2 regions of the Mycobacterium sp. IDUB_39 genome follow, and region 1 is predicted to be linked to the other one. Evidence: predicted binding sites of a transcription regulator. Region 1 holds the regulator's gene; the other holds the start of a gene.

Region 1 (6,845 bases):
CCGGCGGCGCGGACGGTGTCCTCGACCTGCTGAGCCAGCAGGTTCAGCGCGTCGTCGTCGACCTGTCGGCCCTGGCACGCCCGGCGGACGCCCTTGATCACCTTCTCCCGACTGAACGGTTCGGTGACCCCGCTGCGCTTGACGACCGCCAACACGGCGGTCTCGACGGTGGTGAAACGCTTGCCGCACTCCGGGCACGAGCGGCGGCGGCGGATGGCCTGCCCCTCATCGGCCTCACGGGAGTCGACCACTCGAGAGTCAGGGTGACGGCAGAACGGACAGTGCATCACCGCTCCTTCGCCGCCTATGACCAGCCCGGGCAACCCGGTCGCATACGAGCGTACCGTCGCACGGGCGCAGGGTTCACGGCGCACGGCGCACGTCAGCCCACGGGGGCGATAAGCGTCTGCCCGGCATCGACCGCGGCGGAATCCAATTCGTTGAGCTCACGGATCTGATCAACGACCGCACCGGTGGGCGCATCGGGGGCCACGCGACGGGCAAGCTGCTGCAGCGACTCCCCCATTTGCACCTGGACGACGGCCAGCTGGCCCGGCACGGGCTGGGGCACCTCGGGCGGGGCGCCGAACTGGGCCACTAGTCCGAGCCACACCGTGATGCCGGCTGCCATCAGCGCCAGCAGCACCGTCGTGACCGGTGTGATGGGCTTGCGGCGGTGCGAAGCCCGCGACATCAGAACGCCGGTGCCGCGGTACCGCAGCGGCTCCGCGGCCGGCCGACGGCGTTGCGGACCCCGCGACACATCGGGACGTCGCCGCACCGGGCGAGCGATGAGATCGGTCGGGTTCTCCCTGGTGATGATGGTCATCTTCGAGCCTTTCGGTGAAGCGGCGGAGCGTGTGTTCGCTTGTGTGTTCGAAATATAATCGATCAGGTGTTCGATGAATAGAACATGTGATCGAACTGTTGCAAACGATATCGGCGACCACCGACAAGTTCCGGCCATCGCGCGCCGCCTCCGACACGCGTCGAACACATGTTTGATTATCGGAGTTGACAGGACTAGATTCGCCAACATGAGTGACAGCAGCGACACACGAGACGGAAGCGACGACACACCTGTGCGCCGTGACGCCGCGCTGACCGAACGTCAGCGCACCATCCTCGAGGTCATCCGCAATTCGGTCACCACCAGGGGATATCCACCGAGCATCCGAGAGATCGGCGATGCCGTCGGCCTGACCTCGACGTCATCGGTCGCACACCAACTGCGCACGTTGGAGCGCAAGGGCTTCCTACGACGCGACGCCAACCGGCCCCGCGCGGTGGACGTGCGCGGTTCCGACGACATGGTGACCCCGATCGTGACCACCGACGTCGCCGGCTCAGACACGCTGCCCGAACCCACCTTCGTACCCGTTCTCGGCCGGATCGCCGCGGGTGGTCCGATCCTTGCCGAAGAGGCGGTGGAGGACGTCTTCCCCCTGCCGCGCGAACTCGTCGGCGAGGGATCGCTGTTCCTTCTCAAGGTCGTCGGCGAGTCGATGATCGACGCCGCGATCTGTGACGGCGACTGGGTGGTCGTGCGTCAGCAGAATGTGGCCGACAACGGCGACATCGTGGCCGCCATGATCGACGGCGAGGCAACGGTCAAGACGTTCAAGCGCACCCGGGGACAGGTCTGGCTGATGCCGCACAACCCGGTGTTCGACCCGATCCCCGGTAACGACGCGGCCATCCTGGGCAAGGTCGTCACCGTCCTCCGCAAGGTGTGACGGCGGTCAGCCGCGTCAGCCTCTGACGAAGCCGTTCGTCAGAGCGAATTCCTCACTGGCGAACCAAACCTCGGCCTTCACCCGGTCGTACTGCTCCGAGCCGGGTAGCCAGTACAGTCCCGTCTTGGTGTCAGCCTTGATCGGATATCCAGCAGGGGCACCATCACCCTCATCGGAGGCCAGCCGCAACGACGTCTGAGCCGGTGCGGGCTCATCGAGCTGTATGGCCGCATGCCGACCGCTGGGCGGCCCACTAACGGCCTCCGCCTCCTCTGGGCGAGCCTCCTCTGGATGATCCACCGCTGCGGGGTCGACCGCCTCGGCGGCGTCCGCGGCCTCGAGGTCATCGTCGACGGCCTCGGTGTCCTCCCAGACCTCCGAGGCCTCCGAGTCCTCCATGGTCTCCTCGTCGGTGGAGTCGCGCTCCTCGACGACGCTCACAATGAGGTTGGGCTTCGTGTCGATCGCGTCCTGATCGAGGGAGAATCCACCGTCCAACGAACGTGCGGCGGGAACCTCCGGCGGCACGGACGCGGCCGGGGTCGCGGGGCCACCGCCCTCGTCGTCCTTCGGCATCGCCCACGCGCTCAACGGCACGAAGGGCTGCTGCTGGCTGGCCGGTGTCGGGCCTGCTGACGGCATCGGGCCGGACGCGAAGTCGTTGCCCTCGTCGTCGTCATCGTGATCGTGATCGTCGTCGTGATCATGATCGTCACGATCGCCGTCGTCATAGTCGTCGTAGTCGTCGAAGCGGTCTATCGGTGCGCGGTCCTCACCGCGCCGCCGGTTCAGGATCACCGCGACGACCACGGCACCCACCAGGACGAGTACGGGTATGAGGGCGAGTGCCCACCACCACTTCTGATACCACGGCTGCCCGCCGTCATCGCTTGCCGGCCCGGTGGCCTGGGGGGCCCTCGGGGCGTCCTGACCGGGCACCGCGAGACCAGCGAGCGCGTTGGCCAGATTCGGCGGCTCGGTGGAGAACTCGTTGCTCGCACGATCGAACGTGATCGCCCCGTTGGCGAACTTCTGGGTGATCACATCGCCGTTTTCGGTCTGATCTGCGGTCGGCGCACCGAGATCGCCGGTCGCGCCGCCGAGTTTGGCCCAGGCCGCGTTCATCGCGCCGCGCACGATCACAGCGCCGAAGTCCGGCGTCCAGAAGATCACCGGCTCGTCGGGGGCGGCGAACTTCGCGATGCGACTGGCGGGGGCGAGACCACCATCGGCCTCGGAGGCGATCGGGAAGCCGAGGTCACTCGTCGGCCCGCCCACGCTCTCGTACTTCTCCAGCAGCTGGCCTGTGATCACATCGGCGCCGTGGTCGGGGCTGTAGAAGATCTTGCCGCCGCCGAACGCCTGCACCAGATTGCCGTCGCCGACAGGTTGCGGCGGTCCGTCGGGGGCGCCGAGTGGGCCAAGCGGCCCACCCGCGGCGCGCCGCGCCGCATTGATCTCCGACGTCGCGTCGCCCGGGATCTCGAGACCCTTGAGCTGATCGGCCAGCTCCGGCGGGGTGGTCGTGAAGGTCTTGGTGGCCCGGTTCCACGACAGCTCGCCACCGGTGAACTTCTGAGACACCACCTCACCGCGGTAGACCTCGTCCTCCGTCGGCACACCGAGAACACCCGCGGATCCGCCAAGCGCGTCCCACGCCGCGTTGATGGCGCCACGAACCACCCGCGCACCGGTGTCGGGGGTGAAGAAGATGACCGGCTTGTCGACCGCACTGAACGTCGTGTTGCGACTGTCGGGCGCCCGGCCCGCACCCTCATCGATGTTCGGGAAGCCCAGATCACCGTCCGCGGGCCCGCCGAGCGCCAGATACTTGTCCAGAATCGCGCCCTGCATGATGCGCGCACCGGTCTCGGGGGTGAAGTAGATCCGCCCGCCGGCAAAGTTCTGACCGAAGCCAGCGCCGACGGCATAGACGCCACCGTCCTTGGGACCCAAGGTGCCGGTGTCACCACCGTTGGCATCCCAGACCTGTGTGATCGCGGCGTCGGCGTCACCCTCGGGTGTCGCCCACGCGATCGGGGCCATCGGGGCCAACGCCACGACAGCAGCAACCAATACGAGCGCCACACTCGAGCGCCCCACGAACCTGCCCAGCAGGTTTTGCAGCCCAGTCATCGTTCCTCCCCGCGACACACTGAGGGTTCTCTGCAAGTGTCGCGTCCGTCAACCTTGCGTCAGGCGACGTCAATCTTGAGGGATATCCAGGCCGTGGCGTGTAAGTGTCGCGTCACCTGCGCGCCGACTGCGGGCCCCTCGCGCGTCGATTTCGGGCCATCAGACGCCGAGGCTACGGCCGATGATCTCCTTCATGATCTCGGTCGTGCCGCCGTAGATCGTCTGGATCCGGGAGTCCAGGAAGGCGCGTGCCACCGGATACTCGCGCATGTAGCCGTACCCACCGTGCAGTTGCAGGCAGCGGTCATTGAGGCGGACCTGAGCCTCGGTGGAGAACCACTTGGCCATCGCGGCCTGTTCGACGGTCAGCTTCTCCTCGAGGTGCAGTTCGATGAACTGATCGACCATCATCCGGACGACGGTGGCCTCGGTGGACAGCTCGGCGAGCGTGAAACGGGTGTTCTGGAAGCTGCCGATCGGCTTTCCGAACGCCTTGCGTTCCTTGGTGTACTGCAGCGTCTGCTCCAGCACCTCCGCCATGCCCGCAGCGGCCACCACGGCGATGCTGATGCGCTCCTGGGGCAGGTTCTGCATCAGGTAGACGAAGCCCGACCCCTCTTCACCCAGCAGGTTCTCGGCGGGCACCCGCACATCGACAAACGACAGCTCGGCGGTGTCCTGGGCGTCCAAGCCGATCTTGTCGAGGTGGCGGCCGCGCTCGAAGCCCTCCATGCCGCGTTCGACGACCAGCAGCGAGAAGCCCAGCGCGCCCTTGTCGGGGTCAGTGCAGGCCACGACGATGACCAGGTCGGCATGGACGCCGTTGGTGATGAACGTCTTGGCACCGTTCAGGATCCAGCTGCCGTCCTCCTGCTTGACCGCACGGGACTTGATGCCCTGCAGGTCGCTCCCGGTGCCCGGTTCGGTCATCGCGATCGCGGTGATCAGCTCGCCCGAGCAGAAGCCCGGCAGCCAACGCTGCTTCTGCTCCTCGGTGGCCAGCCGCAACAGGTACGGCGCGACGACGTCGTTGTGCAGTGCGAAGCCCAGACCGCTGTAGCGGCCGACGGTGGTCTCCTCGGTGATGACGACGTTGTAGCGGAAGTCCGGGTTTCCGCCGCCGCCGTACTCCTCGGGCACGGACATGCCGAGGAAGCCCTGCTTGCCCGCCTCGAGCCAGATACCGCGGTCGACGATCTTGTCCTTCTCCCACTGTTCGTGGAACGGAGCGACGTGGCGCTCCAGGAAGGCACGAAATGCGTCGCGGAACAGTTCGTGCTCGGGCTCGAACAGCGTGCGCTCGAACTTGATCACCTGACTGGACGCGGCCATGAAGGAACCTCCGGATCGACGGGCTGGAATTGCCCACAACCCTATCCCACCCAACCGGATGGTTGATACCCGCGGTACCGTTGTCGTGGCCCCTAAGATCATCGGCATGGTCTCCGGTTCGAGTCTCACGCACTGGGGCGCGTTCACCGCCGACGTCACCGACGGCGAGATCACCTCGGTTCGGCCGATGACAGGCGATGCCGATCCCTCTCCCCTGTTGGGAAACCTGCCGGGGTCGCTGCGGCACCGCTCGCGGGTGACTGGGCCCGCCGTGCGACGCGGCTGGCTGGAGAACGGACCCGGGCCCACCGATCTACGCGGCACCGAGGAGTTCGTCGCCGTGTCGTGGGACGAGCTGACCGAGCTGCTGGCCGACGAACTGCGCCGCGTGGTCGGCGAACACGGCAACGAGGCCATCTATGGCGGCTCGTACGGCTGGGCCAGCGCAGGGCGGTTCCATCACGCACAGAGCCAGGTTCACCGCTTCCTGAATCTGCTGGGCGGCTACAGCTTCTCGCGGCACTCCTACAGCCTCGGTGCCACCGGGGTGATCATGCCGCGCGTTGTCGGCACCCATGACGACCTGTTCAAGCGGTCCACGGACTGGAACGTCATCGCCGAACACACCGATCTGATGGTGTGCTTCGGGGGCATCGCACTGAAGAACACCGGCATCAACCATGGCGGCACCACCGCCCACCCGACCCGGGATGCCCTGCGCCGCCTGCGTGATCGGGGCGGCCAGATCGTGTCGATCTCACCCCTGCGCGACGACGTCGAGGGTGACTGCGAATGGCTGGCGCCGAGACCCGGCACCGATGTGGCGATCATGCTCGCGCTCGCGCACGTACTGGCCACCGAGTCCCTGGCCGACCGTGGGTTTCTCGATCGCTACTGCACCGGATACGACCAGTTCGAGCGCTACCTGCTCGGCCTCGACGATGGGGTGCCCAAGTCGCCGCAGTGGGCAGCAGACATCAGCGGTCTGCGCGCCGAGGACCTGATCACGCTCGCCAGACGCATGGCGTCGAGCCGGACGATCGTCACCGTGAGCTGGTCTCTGCAACGCGTCCGGCACGGCGAGCAGGCACCATGGATGGGCCTGGTCCTCGCGGCGATGCTCGGCCAGATCGGGCTTGCCGGAGGTGGTTTCGGGCACGGCTACGGATCCATGAACGAGCCGGGACTACCGCCGCTTCGGTGCCGGCTGCCCACCCTGCCGCAAGGTATGAACCCGGTGCGGACGTTCATCCCGGTGGCCGCGGTCAGCGATATGCTGCTGCATCCGGGCGAGACATTCGACTTCAACGGCCGTCGTTTGACCTACCCCGACATCCGACTGGTGTACTGGGCCGGCGGCAACCCGTTTCACCACCACCAGAACATCGCGCGACTGCGCCGTGCGCTGGCGCGGCCCGAAACCGTGGTCGTGCACGACCCCTACTGGACGGCGATGGCCAAGCACGCCGACATCGTGGTGCCCTCAACCACCGCGTTCGAACGCGACGACTACTCGGGTTCGCGGAACGACCCGCTCCTGGTGGCCATGCCAGCCCTCGCAGCACCCCACGCCGACTCGCGCGACGACTACACGACGTTCGCCGCGCTCGCGGAGCGGCTTGGTTTCGGTGAGCAGTTCAC
Region 2 (6,845 bases), on a different contig from region 1:
AATGGCTACATGCTGCTCGGTCTCGAGATCGGTGGCGTGGCAGCCAGATATCGCGATGAGGCGCTCGCACGCGGCGGTCCCCTGATGATCGTGGTGGCACCCACGCTGCCCGGACGAGGGCTGTCGCACGCGTGCTCGGCCTACGGTGCGTCACTGCTGGTCCTCCCGGACGACGCCCTGGACGCCATCTCCGTGCGCGCGTCGCTGTGCACGCAGGGGGAGATCAACGCCGCGCTGCTCTATCCGACGGTGTCGGTGATCGGGACGCATGCCGCGGTGTGGACCACGCGTGACTGAGTCGGGTCCCACAGAATGGGGCGCTGCCCCGGGTGTTGGGCCGTGGGATATCGAGGTGCGCGGGCCGCTACCCGATGATCCGCGGTACGACCCGGACCTGTTGTGTGACGGTGACACCCGCAACGTCGTCGACGCCTACCGGTACTGGACGCGAGAGGCGATCGTCGCCGATATCGACACCCGCAGGCACCCGCTCCACATCGCGATCGAGAACTTCGGCAGCGACGCCAACATCGGGACGGTGGTGCGCACCGCGAACGCGTTCGCCGTCGACACCGTGCACATCGTCGGTAAACGCCGATGGAACCGACGCGGTGCGATGGTGACCGATCGCTATCAGCGTTTGGCGCACCACGACACGACGGCCGACCTGCTGGCGTTCGCCGCGGACGCGGGTCTGGTGGTGGTCGCGGTGGACAACGTGCCGGGCGCCGTGCGCATCGAGCACACGGCGCTGCCGCGAAACTGCTTGATGGTGTTCGGCCAGGAGGGACCGGGTATCACCGACGACGCCAGGGACGGCGCCACCACAACGGTGTCGATCGCCCAGTTCGGTTCCACCCGCAGCGTCAACGCGGCCGTCGCGGCGGGCATTGCGATGCACACCTGGATAGCGCAACATGCCGACCTCGCTCGGGCCTGGTAAGGCAGGATCAACGTCATGGATCAGCTCTGGGCCAACCGTGCGGCTAGCGCAGAAGCCGCGATCGAGAAGCGCCACCTTCGAAAGCTGTGGCAGTTGCCGGGCACGCAGCTCGGTGTCGTCGCCTGGCCGTGGGCGCGCAAGTATCTGCTGTATGGAACCTGGCACTACTGGTGGCAGGCCCACCTGCTGGACTGCCTGGTCGACGCCCAGGTCCGCGACCCGCAGCCCGAGCGACTCAAGCGCATCGAACGGCAGATCCGCGCCCACTGGCTGCGCAACACCGGATGGACCAACGACTACTACGACGATATGGCGTGGCTGGCGCTGGCCCTGGAGCGGGCGGGCCGGCTGTGCGGCGTGGAGCGGCACAAGGCGCTCGACAAGCTGGCCGATCAGTTCCTCAACTCGTGGGTGCCCGAGGACGGCGGCGGCATCCCGTGGCGCAAGCAGGACCAGTTCTTCAACGCCCCGGCCAACGGTCCGGCGGGCATCTTTCTGGCCCGCTATGACGACCGGCTGCGCCGCGCCCAGCAGATGGCCGACTGGATCGACGAGACGCTCATCGATCCCGAGACCCACCTGGTGTTCGACGGCATCAAGGCGGGCTCATTGGTCCGCGCGCAGTACACCTACTGCCAGGGTGTGGTGCTTGGCCTCGAGACCGAACTCGCCGCGCGCACCCAGGACACTCGCCACGCGCTGCGCGTGCACCGGCTGGTCGCGGCGATCCGGGACAACATGGCCCCCGACGGCGTCATCCAGGGCGCGGGCGGCGGAGACGGCGGGCTGTTCAACGGCATCACCGCGCGCTATCTGGCGCTGACCGCGACGACGCTGCCCGACATCACACCCGAGGATGCCGAGACACGGGCCACGGCCAGTGACCTGGTGCTCAAGTCGGCCGAGGCGGCATGGGACAACCGGCAGACGGTCGACGGGCTACCGCTGTTCGGCGCGTTCTGGGACCGAACCGCCGAGCTGCCAACGGCGGGCGGTCAGGAGGCGCAGTTCGTTGCGGGCGCGGTGAACGCCTCCGCGATCCCGGAAAAGGATCTGTCGGTTCAGCTGTCCGGGTGGATGCTGATGGAGGCCGCCCACACACTGAGCGCCGGTGACGCCACCGAGGGCGAGGTCACCGAAGCCCCCGAAGGCGACGTCCTCAAAAACGACGCCACCGACGACAATGCGGCCAAGGACGACGTCACCGAAGGTGACATCACCGACTGAACCGCCACTCAGTCCAGGTCGACGGTCAGCTCGGCACCGGTCGCGGAGACGACGTCGTCCACGCTGACTCCCGGCGCGAGTTCGCGCAGGATGAGCCGTCCGTCGCCGGGCACGTCGATGACGCAGAGATTGGTGATGATGCGGTCGACGACACCCTGACCGGTCAACGGCAGCGTGCAGGTGGGAACGATCTTCGGGTGGCCTGCGCGGTCGGTGTGCTCCATCACGACGATGACGCGGGCCGCGCCGTGCACGAGGTCCATGGCGCCGCCCATACCCTTGACCATCTTGCCGGGCACCATCCAGTTGGCCAGGTCGCCGTTCTTGGACACCTCCATGCCACCCAGCACGGCGGTGTCAATGTGCCCGCCGCGGATCATGCCGAACGACAGTGACGAATCGAAGTACGCCGCACCGGCATTGACCGTCACGGTCTCCTTGCCAGCGTTGATCAGATCGGGGTCGACGGCGTCATCTTCTGGATAGGGACCCGTCCCGAGGATGCCGTTCTCCGAGTGCAGCGTGACGTGCACGTCACCGCTGAGGTAGCCGGGGATCAGCGTCGGAAGCCCGATGCCGAGGTTGACGTACTCGCCGTCGATCATCTCCGCGGCGGCGCGGGCGGCCATCTGGTTGCGGTTCCAACCTGCGGTCGCGACGTTGTTCTCGGGGCTGCTCACTGGGCGGTTCCCTTCGATTCGCTGACGGTGCGTTTCTCGATCTTCTTGTCCTGCGGTCCGGTGTGCACGATGCGCTGCACGAAGACACCCGCGAGATGCACTGCGGCCGGGTCGATCTCGCCCGGCTCGACCAACTCCTCGACCTGGGCGATGGTGATGCGGCCCGCCATCGCGGCGAGCGGGTTGAAGTTCATGGCCGTCTTGTTGAAGACGAGATTGCCGCTGGTGTCACCGAGTTTGGCGTGCACGAGCGCGAAGTCGGCGTTGATCGACTCCTCGAGTACGTAGCGCTTGCCTTTGAACACCCGGATCTCCTTGGGGGGTGACGCGACGGCGATCGATCCGTCGGGCGCGTACCGCCACGGCAGGCCGCCGTCGGAGACCGGGCTGCCTACACCTGCGGGGGTGAAGAACGCGGGGATGCCGGCGCCGCCCGCGCGCATGCGCTCGGCGAGCGTGCCCTGCGGGGTGAGTTCGACCTCCAGCTCGCCTGCGAGGTACTGCCGTGCGAACTCCTTGTTCTCGCCGACGTAGGACGCGGTGACACGTCGTACGCGGCCGAGGCCCAGCAGCACACCGAGACCGACACCGTCGACGCCGCAGTTGTTCGAGAACACCTCGAGATCGGTTGCCGACGATGCTGCGATGGCCTCGATCAGCTGGTCCGGAATGCCGCACAATCCGAAGCCGCCGACCGCGAGGGTTGCGCCGTCGGTGATGTCGGAGACGGCATCGGCGGCCGATGAGTAGACCTTCGAGGACATGGCTCTCCTTCGTGCGCGACTGTCACGTTCATTCTGCAAACGCTCGAATTCTCATGGCGCGGGCATCGCGTTGCCAATCGATTCGCTTGATAGCTACTGAACAACGAACATTTGAGTGGAATCAAGCCCAGCGTGGCGGGGAGCTGCAAAGTGCTCGCAGAGTGAGCGCCCACCGCCTTGGTGTTCACTCAGTGAACGTCTAGGATCGGGGCCGTGGTCGCACAATCGCCGGGGGCGAACGTCGTCGCGCGGGTAGGCGCCATGCTGCGGGCGGTCGCCGCCGCCGAACCCGCGGGGGCGTCCACGACCGAACTGGGCAAGGAGGCGGGCCTCGCGCGCCCGACGGCCCACCGACTGCTGGTGTCACTTGCCGAGGAACACCTCGTGGCGCGGGACCCCAAGTCGGGACGCTGGTCGCTGGGGCCCGAGCTCTACCTCCTCGGGGTGGGCGCCGCCTATCGGTACGACGTGACAGACCAGGCCCGTGCCGCGATCACGCGGTTGGCTCGCGAGACCGGTGAGAGCGCGTTCTTCTCGGCCAGGCGTGGCGATGAGACGGTCTGCGTGCTCAGTGAGGAGGGCAGCTTCCCGCTGCGTTCGCACGTGCTGCACGTCGGGATCAGGTTCCCGCTCGGCGTGGCCAGTGCAGGTCTGACGATCCTCTCCCATCTGCCGGACCGCGACGTCGACGGGTACTTCAGCCGTGTCCAGCCGGAATCAGGTTGGGGGCCCGCGCATTCCGAGGCGGCGATCCGTGCGCGCATAGCTGCCGCACGGCACACCGGTTATGCGGTGAACCCGGCGTTGATCGTCGAGGGCAGCTGGGGCATCGGCGCGGCGGTGTTCGACAGAGGCGGCAGGCCAGCGTGGGCGCTCAGCCTCACCGGCGTCGAGACGCGGTTCAAGCCGGAGCGTCACCACGAGTTGGGCACGCTGCTGCTCGAGCAGGCTCACCTGCTGTCGGGCCGGCTTCAGGTCTGAGGTGCTTGGGGCCGCGAGTCCCGTAGGTAGTTGACGATCGCACTGGTCAGCCCGCGCCGGGCCAGCTCGAGGTCGTAGTAGGAACCGAGCTGACGTTCCGAGGCAAGGCCGCGCATCGCGCCGGGGATGAACGAGGCGACCTCGCGGACGCGCTCGGGGTCGACGTCGACGCCGGCGAACGCCGTCTGGCAGGCCTCGATCCAGCTGCGGCCCCACGACTGCAGCTCGGCGCTGGTCTGCGGGAACAGTCGCTCCAGTTCGTCACCGTCACGCGGCAACGCCGCGCGCAGTGTCTCGATGGCCCGTGAGTCGGGCGCGCTGAGCCCGTCGAACAGCAGGTCGATGATCGCCGCTACGCGTTCGGCAAGGGGCGCAGCGGGATTGGCGTGGGAGTGGGTGCCGATGAGCGCTTGGGCGAAGAGCGAGTCGACCTGCCCACGGCGCTCGGCGGTGCGGCGCAGCACGGCGGCCCACAACCCGTCGATATCGCCGAACTGGTACTTCACCGCGCCCCAGGTGACGCCGGCATCCTTGGCGATGCGGTTGGCTGACGCGGCGGACGCGTCGCCGGTGGCCAGTGCCCGCAGCGCAGCGTCGAGCATGGCATCGCGGGTCGCCTCGCCGCGACGGTTTGTCCGTCGGGGCTCGGTCGGCTCCACGATCTTCCCAGGCACTTGACGAATCGTAGAGCCCTCTGTGATTCTTGTCGAATGGCCAAACCGCCACTCTCGATGAAGCCGACCGGCTGGTTTCAGGTCGCGTGGTCAGACCAGGTCGGCGTCGGCGAAGTGCACGCCATGAAGTACTTCGACACCGAGATGGTCGCGTGGCGCTCGGCGTCCGGCCAGGTGACCGTCATGAACGCCTACTGCGAGCACCTCGGCGCCCATCTCGGTTTCGGCGGCCACGTCGAGGGCGAGGTCATCGAATGCCCGTTCCACGGCTGGCAGTGGAACAGCGAGGGCCGCAACGTCTGTATCCCGTACGAGTCGCGCCCCAACCGGGGCCGCCGCATGCGGACCTACCCGGTGGCAGAGCGCAACGAGGCGATCTACATCTGGCACGACGTGGCGGGTCGCGAGCCGTTCTTCGAGGCACCCGACGTTTTCGCGAGCTTCTCCGACGGCAGCAGCGCCGCCGACTACTACCCGCAACAGCGCCTGTACCGCGAGACCCTCGAGATGCACCCGCAGTACGTGCTCGAGAACGGTGTCGACTTCGCGCACTTCAAGTTCGTGCACAAGACGCCGATCGTGCCGGTGTTCACCCGCCACGACTTCGCCGACGCGGTGTCCTACGTGGACTTCACCATCACCTTCGAGGGCGATGACGGCCAGCGGATCGAGGACATCAACAGTGGCGTCGAGGCCATCAACGGCGGTCTGGGCATCGCGGTGACCAAGAGCTGGGGGATGATCGACAACCGCACCATCTCCGCGGTCACGCCGGTCGACGATGCCACCTCCGATGTGCGCTTCATGGTCTACATCGGGCGCACGCCCGGCAAGTCCGTCGATCCCAAACACCAAGCTCGTCACGAGGCGAAGGCCGTGGAGTTCGGCGACGAGGTCATCCGCCAGTTCGCCCAGGACATCCACATCTGGAGCCACCAGCGCTACTCGGATCCGCCGGCCCTGTCGACATCGGAGTACGAGGGTTTCACCGCGATCCGCAAGTGGGCCATGCAGTTCTATCCGGACGGTCGCGGCGGCGGTGCCGCAGACCTCGCGTCAACCAACGAGAATAGTTGAGGGTCAGATGAACTCACCCATACGTGTCTTCCAGGTGGCGACGGGCAACGTCGGCTCCGAGATGATCAAGCGGATCGGCAACCGCACCGACCTCGAACTGGTTGGGCTGCACTGCTACTCGCCCGACAAGATCGGTCGTGACGCCGGTGAGATCGTCGGTCTACCGCCGATCGGGGTGGTCGCCACGGGTTCGGTGCAGGAGATCATCGACGCCAAACCCGATGTGTTGACGTTCCACGGTGTCTTTCCTGATGAGGACCTCTACGTCAAGGTGCTCGATGCCGGTATCAACATCGTCACCACCGCCGACTGGATCACCGGCTGGCATCGCGACACCAACCATCCACATCCCTCGGGCATGCCGGTGACGCAGCTGCTGGCGCAGGCGTGTGAGCGCGGCGGGTCCACCTTCTACGGCACCGGGATGAACCCGGGCGTCAACCAGATCCTCGGCGTCGTGTGCTCGGCCGATGTCGCCGAGATCGAGAACGTCACCACC

Evidence for each region. The regulator LexA, encoded in region 1, represses DNA repair genes until DNA is damaged. The targets are predictions, from matches to a motif close to CGAACANNTGTTCG.
Region 2: a site for LexA is predicted at 3,719-3,732, ahead of ACZY0X_RS03690 (CoA transferase subunit A). Genes of this name have one in related genera too.

What each region holds. Positions count from the first base shown of each region.
Region 1 covers NZ_JBVAXF010000006.1:302,429-309,273, reverse strand. Annotated here, with positions in the region: gene nrdR (transcriptional regulator NrdR) at 1-287, opposite strand, end outside; gene ACZY0X_RS23410 (LysM peptidoglycan-binding domain-containing protein) at 383-829, opposite strand; gene lexA (transcriptional repressor LexA) at 1,038-1,736, shown strand; gene ACZY0X_RS23400 (LGFP repeat-containing protein) at 1,752-3,872, opposite strand; gene ACZY0X_RS23395 (acyl-CoA dehydrogenase family protein) at 4,032-5,204, opposite strand; gene ACZY0X_RS23390 (molybdopterin guanine dinucleotide-containing S/N-oxide reductase) at 5,311-6,845, shown strand, end outside.
Region 2 covers NZ_JBVAXF010000001.1:751,860-758,704, reverse strand. Annotated here, with positions in the region: gene ACZY0X_RS03710 (hypothetical protein) at 1-297, shown strand, start outside; gene ACZY0X_RS03705 (TrmH family RNA methyltransferase) at 290-943, shown strand; gene ACZY0X_RS03700 (glycoside hydrolase family 76 protein) at 959-2,170, shown strand; gene ACZY0X_RS03695 (3-oxoacid CoA-transferase subunit B) at 2,179-2,799, opposite strand; gene ACZY0X_RS03690 (CoA transferase subunit A) at 2,847-3,614, opposite strand; gene ACZY0X_RS03685 (IclR family transcriptional regulator) at 3,828-4,595, shown strand; gene ACZY0X_RS03680 (TetR/AcrR family transcriptional regulator) at 4,586-5,197, opposite strand; gene ACZY0X_RS03675 (Rieske 2Fe-2S domain-containing protein) at 5,306-6,346, shown strand; gene ACZY0X_RS03670 (NAD(P)H-dependent amine dehydrogenase family protein) at 6,354-6,845, shown strand, end outside.